Regions from separate parts of the Specibacter sp. BI4 genome, predicted to be linked through region 1. Evidence: predicted binding sites of a transcription regulator. Region 1 holds the regulator's gene; the other holds the start of a gene.

The links. Region 1 encodes LexA, which represses DNA repair genes until DNA is damaged. Its sites were predicted from a motif close to TCGAACANNTGTTCGA; they were not measured.
Region 2: AC1L6K_RS06820 (HNH endonuclease signature motif containing protein) is a predicted target of LexA. The motif match lies at 1,761-1,776, and genes of this name have one in related genera.

The regions. Positions count from the first base shown of each region.
Region 1 covers NZ_CM155265.1:3,453,658-3,458,070, reverse strand. The annotation lists gene AC1L6K_RS15830 (DMT family transporter) at 1-667, opposite strand, end outside; gene AC1L6K_RS15825 (LysR family transcriptional regulator) at 740-1,672, shown strand; gene AC1L6K_RS15820 (GNAT family N-acetyltransferase) at 1,853-2,308, opposite strand; gene lexA (transcriptional repressor LexA) at 2,442-3,185, opposite strand; gene AC1L6K_RS15810 (LysM peptidoglycan-binding domain-containing protein) at 3,462-4,034, shown strand; gene AC1L6K_RS15805 (histidinol-phosphate transaminase) at 4,181-4,413, shown strand, end outside.
Region 2 covers NZ_CM155265.1:1,448,087-1,452,499, reverse strand. The annotation lists gene AC1L6K_RS06820 (HNH endonuclease signature motif containing protein) at 1-1,718, opposite strand, end outside; gene AC1L6K_RS06815 (ATP-dependent helicase) at 1,877-4,413, opposite strand, start outside.

The sequences.
Region 1 (4,413 bases):
GGTAGGCAATAGTGAGCCAATTCGCGACAGTGAAGCCCGGAAGATGCGCCAGCAGTGAGTTTCCGCCCCAGGCGGCGAATATGACCGCGCCAAATGTGATCTCGACGGTGGTCAGCCCCAGCACGTTGGCTTTTTTGTTGACGGTAAAGCATGCCTCGGCAACACCGAGCAGGGCCCGTGTTGCTGCAGCACCAAGCATGAGTCCATCGCCGAGGTTGACCCCGGAGAAACCATTGCCACCCACGAGCAGCGCAATGCCGAGGAGGGCAAGCAGGATGCTTCCGACCAACGCAGGGGAGAGCCGTCTCCTGGTGAGAGCGGACTCGAGTAACGGGGTCAGCAGAATGGACAGGGCGATGATGAGCCCGGCGTTTGTCGCACTCGTGAGAGTGACGCCGATGGTTTCCAGCGCTATGGTGGCCGCCCGTAGGGTTCCAAGCAGGATGCCGGGAAATGCCGAGTCCCGGAGCCGATTTCTTGGCCGGGCGAAATGCGCCAGCAGCAGGATTGCCGCCGAGGGAACGAAACGAGCGCACATCACCGCAGCCGCGGATGAGGCCACCGCCAGGTCTTGAGTCGCCAGATAGCTTCCGCCCCACAATATTGCCACGATCAGGAGTACGGCGTCGGGGAGCAGTCGACGGGTGGAGGGGGATGCGAAGGACATGCTTTTACCGTACTGACAACCCTCCGTGCAGAACAACAGGCACTATCTTCAATATCCCGTAAGGTGAGCTTCATGGAAGTTCATCATCTTCGAACCTTGCGCGAACTCAGGGACCGCGGCTCCGTCACTGCTGTGGCACAGGCCCTGCACCTTTCTCCGTCTGCGGTGTCCCAGCAACTCGCAGCCCTGCAACGGGGAGTGTCAATTCCCCTCACCGAGCAGCGGGGTCGAGTGCTGATACTCACGCCGGCGGGCGAACGGCTCGCCGATGCCGGAGGTGAAGTGCTGGAAGCCCTCGCACGCGCAGAGAACTCCGTCACAGGGTATCTCCTGGCGCGACAGGAACTCGTTTCAGTCACCGCTTTTCACAGCGCCGGTCTCGCCTGGTTCCCGGAGCTTATCGCCAGAAGCCTCAACGATCCCGACGGGCCGAGGGTGCATTGCAGGGACGAGGACGTATCGGTCAACGAGTTCGTCGATTTGGTGGGCGACCACGACGTCGTGATCGCCCACCGTCCGCTGATGTCCGAACCCTGGCCCGCCCGCAGGGTGCACGCCACGCCTGTGCTGCAGGAACCGATTGACCTGGCCATTCACCGTGACCATCCACTGGCGAAACATGGGACGGTGCGCCTGGCCGATCTAGCGGCAGAAACCTGGGTGGCGGCGCACGAAGGATTTGCCCTCGAACCACTCCTCGTCCAGGCAATGTCTGCAGGCGCGGGCACCCCGATCCAGATTACGCACCGGGTCAATGAGTTCAACATGGTGGCGGCCATTATCGCCGAGACTCGCGCCGTGGGCCTGCTGCCGCGCTACACAGGACTGGCGCCCCACTTTCGGGAGCAGGTAGTGCTGCGCCGGATCGAGGGGCTCGACATTGGCCGGCACATCGAAATCCTGACAAGGCCCGAAGCGCGGGCACGGGTGAGCACGCGCACCGTGATCGAGCGTCTCATCGAGATCGCCGAGGAGACACGCCGCCGCGCAGAAGGAGCGCGCTGACTGCACCCCCGGGCTGGGCCTCATTCCCCGTAAATGCATGTATCCACTGAGTCTGGGGTGCGGCTTAGGCGATGCCGGCAGCGATCGTGCCGGCGCTGTTCTCGCCCGGCCGACAGGGAGCCCGCGTCGGGCTTCATGTCCGTAACGGAACACTCCATGAGGCGTCGTGCCGGCGTTGCATCACAACTGCCGGCTCCAAGCGACTTCGCGTCCGAGCTGGCCGGTTTCGGTAAATAGTTGAACCTGGTGTGTTGAGGCCAGGGCGACCGCAAGAGCATTCGTGTCTGCAGACGTGAACCCGGCTTTCTGCCAGAACGGCCCCGACCTGCGGCTAAACAGCCAGGCCCGGTCGGCGCCGGCTTCGACGACCCGGTCCATGGCAAATTGAGCGAGCCCCAGCCCAATTCCTGTTCCACGCAGTTCCGGAGCGACGGCGACGCTGCGTATGAGCGCATGGTTGCCGTCGTGGCTGCTTTCGTAACCAGTTGACGCGAAAATCCGTCCTGTTGTGGCATCCCGTGAGATCCACAAGTGCACCGACGGTGAATCGAGGCCGCTGAGCGTCAAATCGGCGGTGCGAAGGAACGCCGAGATTTCATCCATGTCGGCGGGGCCCGCGGGCACAAGATTAATCATGGCTCAACGGTATGCGCCCACCAACGGCATCCTGAAATATGTGGGAGATGATGCCACGCAAACAAAAACAAGAGTGAACAGTGCGGCGCCCCGGCCACTTGGCCGGGGCGCCGCACTGTCTGCAGGAGTGGTGCTAGAGACTGCGAAGCACCGAGACAACCTTGCCCATGATGGTTGCGTGGTCGCCGAGGATGGGTTCGTAGCGGGTGTTCTGGGGCAGCAGCCAGGTGTGGCCGTCGCGCTGCCGGAACGTCTTCACTGTCGCCTCGTCTTCGAGGAGGGCAGCAACGATTTCACCGTTGTTGGCCGTGTTTTGTTGGCGCACCACAACCCAGTCACCGTCACAGATGGCTGCGTCAATCATGGAATCGCCCTGAACCCTGAGCATGAACAGTTCACCGCTGCCCACAATCTGCCGGGGCAGCGGCATGATGTCATCGACCGACTGATCGGCCAGGATGGGCCCGCCGGCTGCGATGCGCCCGACCAGCGGGACGAACGCCGTGTCCGAGGAACTGCTGAGTTCGGCAAAGTTCAGGCCGTTTGAACTGCGCAGATTGGAGGGCGAACTGACACCCTCGATCTCAACCTGGCCGCTGTCGAGCACCAGCGGAATGAGGACCTCCATGGCGCGGGGACGTTTGGGGTCGCGGCGCAAATAGCCGTGGCGTTCCAGCTGCGTCAGCTGGTGCGTGACGCTTGACAGGCTCGCAAGCCCCACCGCATCACCAATCTCACGCATGGAGGGCGGGTAGCCCTTGTCGGCGATGGAGCGCTGGATGCACTCAAGGATTTTCTTTTGCCGAACTGTCAGCCCCTTCATTCCGGCGCGGCTGGGCGCCTGGGGGATGCGGTGCGGAGGTTCTGGAAGCGCCATGGTTCCCGGGTCCTTTCGTGGCTGCCCTGAACAATGTCAGTGCCTGCTGGTGGACTGCATCTAGCGGCCAATCCTTGTCTCACAAGTTTAAGCCACAAACGAAGCAATTTCAAACATTTGTTCTATCAGCCCTTGGCAAGTGTCGTCCATAGGTGCTAAAACTGTACTAGTAGCTAATTAGAACATACGTTCTATCGAAGATATAAGGCATGGAAATTTGATCCGACGGATGTTGATGGCCAAGGATCTAGATCCACGGCGAAAGGACCAGAAATCATGAATGCAATGGTTATCTCAGCACCAACCCTGAGCAGCAGGCACACAAACGACTCGGCGGCAGGCGGCACGGGACCGTGGCGCTTTCAGCCGGCCACCGAAGCCGCTGCCGGCGGCAGGGCGTTCAGGCCCGACTCCGCGAAGCCCGAACGGATGCAGTCCGGTTCGGTTACGGCGCCAGTCGGTTCGGTGCCTTTGGGTTCGGCGCAGGCTGGCCCGGGCATGAATGATGGTGGCCGGGCCAGGCTCCAGCTCACCCGCCGCGGCCGTCTGGTGCTCCTTGGCCTCCCCGCCATCCTCACGGCCGCCGTAATGGTCTTTGCCGCCCTGGCCATTGGGCTTGGCTCCATCGCCACCCCGGCCCAGGCCTCCGCCGCGTACGCGGCCGTGGACCTGGCCGACTACGCCGTGTCAGTCACCGTCCTGCCGGGCGACAATCTCTGGAGCATTGCCAGTGCTTCGAACCCGCATGGCGACATTCGTGACGTTGTCAGTGAAATTGTGGCGCTCAATGAGCTGGGCAGCGGAGTCCTGCAGGCCGGCCAGCGCCTGTACGTCCCCCTCCCCAAGTAGCGCCTGTACGTTCCACGCCCCAGATAAAGTCTGGGAGCTGCAGCAGCGCCCGCCGGCTGTGCCGCGAGTGCCCGCACCTGTCGCAAAGATGTCCGCATGGTGTCGCCGTTTCGGCATTTGGTCCGGTCGCCAATTAAGCTTGTGCCATGGATCAGTTTGAACTCTTAGGCCAATTGCCGCTCCGTGACGATCTGCGCGGACAGCACCCATACGGTGCTCCGCAGATTGACGTGCCGGTGCTCCTGAACGTCAATGAAAATACCTTCGGTGTCCCGGCCGACGCCAAGGAAGCCATCCTCACGGCTGTGGCGGCAGAGCTTGACGGCCTGAACCGCTACCCTGACAGGGAATTCACCGTCTTGCGCCAGGAGCTGGCTGC
Region 2 (4,413 bases), 2.0 Mb from region 1:
AAATACTCCTGCTGACGGTCCTCGACAATCCCGTCAACCAACCCATCCACATAACCAGAACCATCACCAACCAACGACCCCGACACCGGCACATCCCCCGCCACATCCACCAACCCCGGCCCCGGCCCCGGGTTATCCTGGCCTTTCGGCATGCTGGTGCCACTGAGAGGAGGTTCCGGCCCCGCCCCACCAGGCACGACGGTGCCCCTGAGAGGTTGACCCTCGTCAGGCAGAGCTGTCCCCGCCCCGGAACCAATCACCGGATTCCAGGTATTGGCGGTCCCGGAGCCGTCGGCGACGAAGTCCTCGGTAATGATGCCAGGACCCGGGGCAGGGCCCGGGGTGCGGGGCGGATTCGCCTCTTCGCACTCCCACCCCGGCGCCTCAACCAAACTCACCCCAAACGCCGACTTCTCCCCAAAAACAACACCACCACCATCCCCACCAAAACCCATGCCACCGCCACAACCACCAACACCGCCACTACCACTACCACTGCCGCTGCCGCTGCCGGCACCCTGGCCGGTGAAACCACCACTCCTGCTGCCATGAGTGGGTGTATTGCCGAAAGAAGAACCGTTCCGGCCTGTGTCGGCATCCTGGCCGCCACGACCGGTGAATCCGCTGCCAGCACCCTGGCTGTCATAGCCACCGGCGCTGTTGCTGCTGCGGCTGCCGGCCCCTTGGCCGCCGCTGCCTGTACGGTTGGCGCCTCTGCTGTGCGGGCTGGTGGTGTTTGGGTTGGTGGTGGTGGGGTTGGTGTAGCTGTTGGCCGGGAGTTCCTGGCCCATGAGCAGAATCGCGGCAACATCAGCACGGATCTGCTCACGCGTCCGGCACTCACGGCAATCCTCCCCCGCACCCACCGCGTCAGCAGCACGCTGGCGTGCCGTGGCATCATTCTTGATCGCCTCCGCGAGCCGATGGCAATGAACCATGATCGCGTTCGCCGCCAACGTCGGAATATGCAACGTCACCCACGACATCCCATCCCTGCCCGGATCATTGCTCAACCGCCGATTCTTGAACGCCTCCTTCGTGCGCGTCTCCATCGACTCAGGGAACATCTTCTCCCGCTCCCGCCGCGCCTTCCCCGCAAACCTGACAGCAGTGGTCCCCGGCGCCAACACCAACAACCGCCCCTCAAACACCCCCACATCAGTGGCCGTGACAGAGCCGGTGTCCTCCAACGTGGCGATCTCTTGAACAATCGTGCACGCATGACGCCAGGACAACACCCCCGCCCCCAACGCCGCAAACGTCCCCGGATGCGCCAACACCTCCAACGCATGATGCGTCAACGCCACCGCCGTCCGTTCAGCAATACCCAACGACTGGGCCGCCTCAACCACGGCACTGGACTCAGCCAGCTTCGCCTGCCACGGATCCAAATCCACAGCAACCCGCTCAACCCCCACAGCCCCCATCAACTGCCCCAACAACGACGCCTTGCACGCCGCCGTCGCATCCTCCAACAGCTTCACGACCGCCAACGCCGCAACAGCACCATCATGCACACCACAAGCAACACCGTGCTGGGACACCGGCTCCGGATCCGGCACCGGAAAACCCGCCAACAACGGCAACCCCACCAAAACAGGATTGTCAGACCCAAAGGGTTCAATAAAAGGAAGAGCACCAACCGCGGCAAGAAGTGAAACCACATCCTGTGTGGCCTCACCACCCCGGTCCCCGGGGACAATCACCGGAATACTCATACCCCAAGAATACAACCACCGTTACCACCACGCAATAGAACCCCGAAAGAATCTTCTAAAACTTTTTCGGTGGATCCCGGATAGTCCAGCCTGAAAAGCCAGTCCTATCCTTGACCTTGGCTGGCTCGACGAATCCGTTGTACACCGGTCACTCGGGCTCAGGCTGAGTAGGCGTTGAGCACGATGGCCTCGAGCTCATCCTGTCCTGCAAGATCGACGGGACGAATGAGCTTGTCCTGTCCCACGTAGTAAAACGCCGCCTTGACTTGTTCCAGCGGCACTTCCTTCAGTCGTGACCAGGCAAGCCTGTAAACGGCCAGTTGCACCCCGCGCACCGCCAGCTGTGCCTTGGAGGGCACCTTTCCTGTCTTCCAGTCGATCAGGTCCCACTTTCCGTCGGTGTCGCGGAAGACAGCATCGATGCGGCCACGCACAACCACGTCAGCCACCCGCGTTTCAATCGGCACCTCAAGGTCTGCAGGGATCCTGTTGGCCCATTCTGAATTCTTGAACGTCTCCTGCATGTCGGCAAGGCCGTACGCCTCATCCACGTAGGCGTCGGCGCCCGGTTCCTCGTCAAAGTCAAACTGACCGGTGGTGGCGAAGAAGTCCTCAATCCAGGTGTGGAAGGCTGTGCCCTTGCGCGCCGCCATGCCCGGTTTGGTCGGCACGGGACGGCGCATGGCACGGGTGACTTTCTCCGGGTCCTCCCCCAAGGCCACGAGGCGCGAGGCTGAAATGTGCGGGGGCAGTTCCACGCGCAACTGGTCCGACTCCAGATGTTCCTGTGCCAGCAGCACGCTTGCTTCCCTGCCCCAGTGGGGATTCCTGGCCAGGAACTCCTCCGTTCCCGGTCCGGTGGAGGCTTTATTGTCGCCAATACTGACGCGTTCCGTCGCGACGGCGGCGGCCGAACGCTCGACGTTGTCCCGGCGTCCCACTCGTGCAGCCACCCCAGCCCTGCCCATGATGACGGGCCCGTTGAGCGGATCGTAGGGCCATTGGGCGCTTTCGGCACCAGCGCTGACCGGGTTGGCGGCGTCCTCGTCAGGGTCTTCAGCCCACTGGCCGAGGGCTGCGCTTTGTTTGGCACCTTCGGACAGTGGCAGCAATTCTGCAAGGAAGGGCGACGGCGACAGCGGCTTCTTCCCGCTGCCCCACACGGTGGTTGAACACATCAGGAAGTCCCGGGCCCGGGTGAAAGCCACGTAGGCCAGGCGCCGTTCCTCCTCTTCGGCGTGGAGCATGACGTCGTCGGCAAAGAGCTTCTCGTTCTCCATCAGCGTTTTCAGGTCCGGTACGTTGGTGTCCCATTCAGGAAGGTCGTCCCTGTCTCCGCGCAGCGGCCACGGCAGCGATTTGGCCCCCGTGCTCCAGCGGTCCGCGCGGGAACTGGGGAACGCGCCGGCGTTCATGCCCGGCACAAACACCACATCCCATTCCAGTCCCTTCGAGGCATGCACCGTCAGCAGGGCGACGGCGTCGGGGTTGCTCTCCACCGGCGTCATTTCCAGCCCGCCCTCCTCGGATTCGGCTGTTTCCAACCACCCGAGGAAGGCGTCCAGGTCAACCCGTTGCGCCGCCTGCATGAACTGCGCAGCAGCGTCCGCAAAGGCGTCCAGGTGGCGGCGGGCGTGGTGGATGCTGGAGCCGGGCTTGGCGGCCAGCTCAATGTCAAGGAGCATCGTCTTCTCGACCACGCCAAGCAGGTTGCCCAAGTCTTCGCCCACAAAGGTGCGCAGCACCCGCAGCTCGTCCCGCAATGCCAACAACCGGGTCCGGGCCACCTCGCTCAGCGGCCGGGCAGCTTCAGGCCAGTAGTCTGGGCTCAAATAATCCAGCGCCTCGACCAGCGATGAGGCATCCACCAGATCGGCGGTAACCACTGCCTGTTCAGCTGGTTCCGGCACCCCGGAAGCACTTTCCTGTCCGCCGTCTTCGCGCAGCGCGGCCGCGTCAAAATCCACCCGGTGCTTCGCAGCCCATTCCCTGCGCCGCGCCAAGTACCGTGCCCAGTCGGCAAAGGCCACCAAGTCGGCGGGCCCGATCCGCCACCGCGCCCCCGTCAGCAGCCGCATGAGCGCATCCGAGCGGCCCGGGTCGGCAATGACCCGCAGCGTCGCCACAAGGTCCACAATTTCCGGGGTGCCCAGCAACCCGCTCAACCCCACAATTTCGTAGGGGATGCCGCGGGCCTCAAACACCGACTGCAAGCGGGAAAATTGCGCACGACGGCGACACAGCACCGCCACTGTCATGGCACCTTGGGCGCCGCTGCGGTGGGTGAAATCCCCCTTGCGGTCCAGAATTTGTTCGGCGACGGCCTCGGCCTCGGCAAGCTCGGTGTCGTAGCGGGCCAACAGCACCTCGCCGTCGGGAGCCTGCGGCTTTTCCCGCAGCGGCGAGACAACCACCCTTGGCCCGGCCGCGGCACGCTCCTGATCCGTTAGTCCGGCAGCCAGCCTGGCGTTGGCCTTGCGGGTTTGCGCCTGTGTCAGCTCGGCCGACATCACATTGGCGGCCGCCAAAATGTGCGAAGAGTTGCGCCACGCAATGGTGAGTTCCGCTGTTGGTGCGTACCCGCCGTCGTGCTTGAGGAAAATCTCCGGGAACCGGAAGAGCTGGCCGGCCGAGGCGCCGCGGAAACCATAGATTGACTGGTGCGGGTCGCCGACGGCCGTGACCGGGTGGCCGC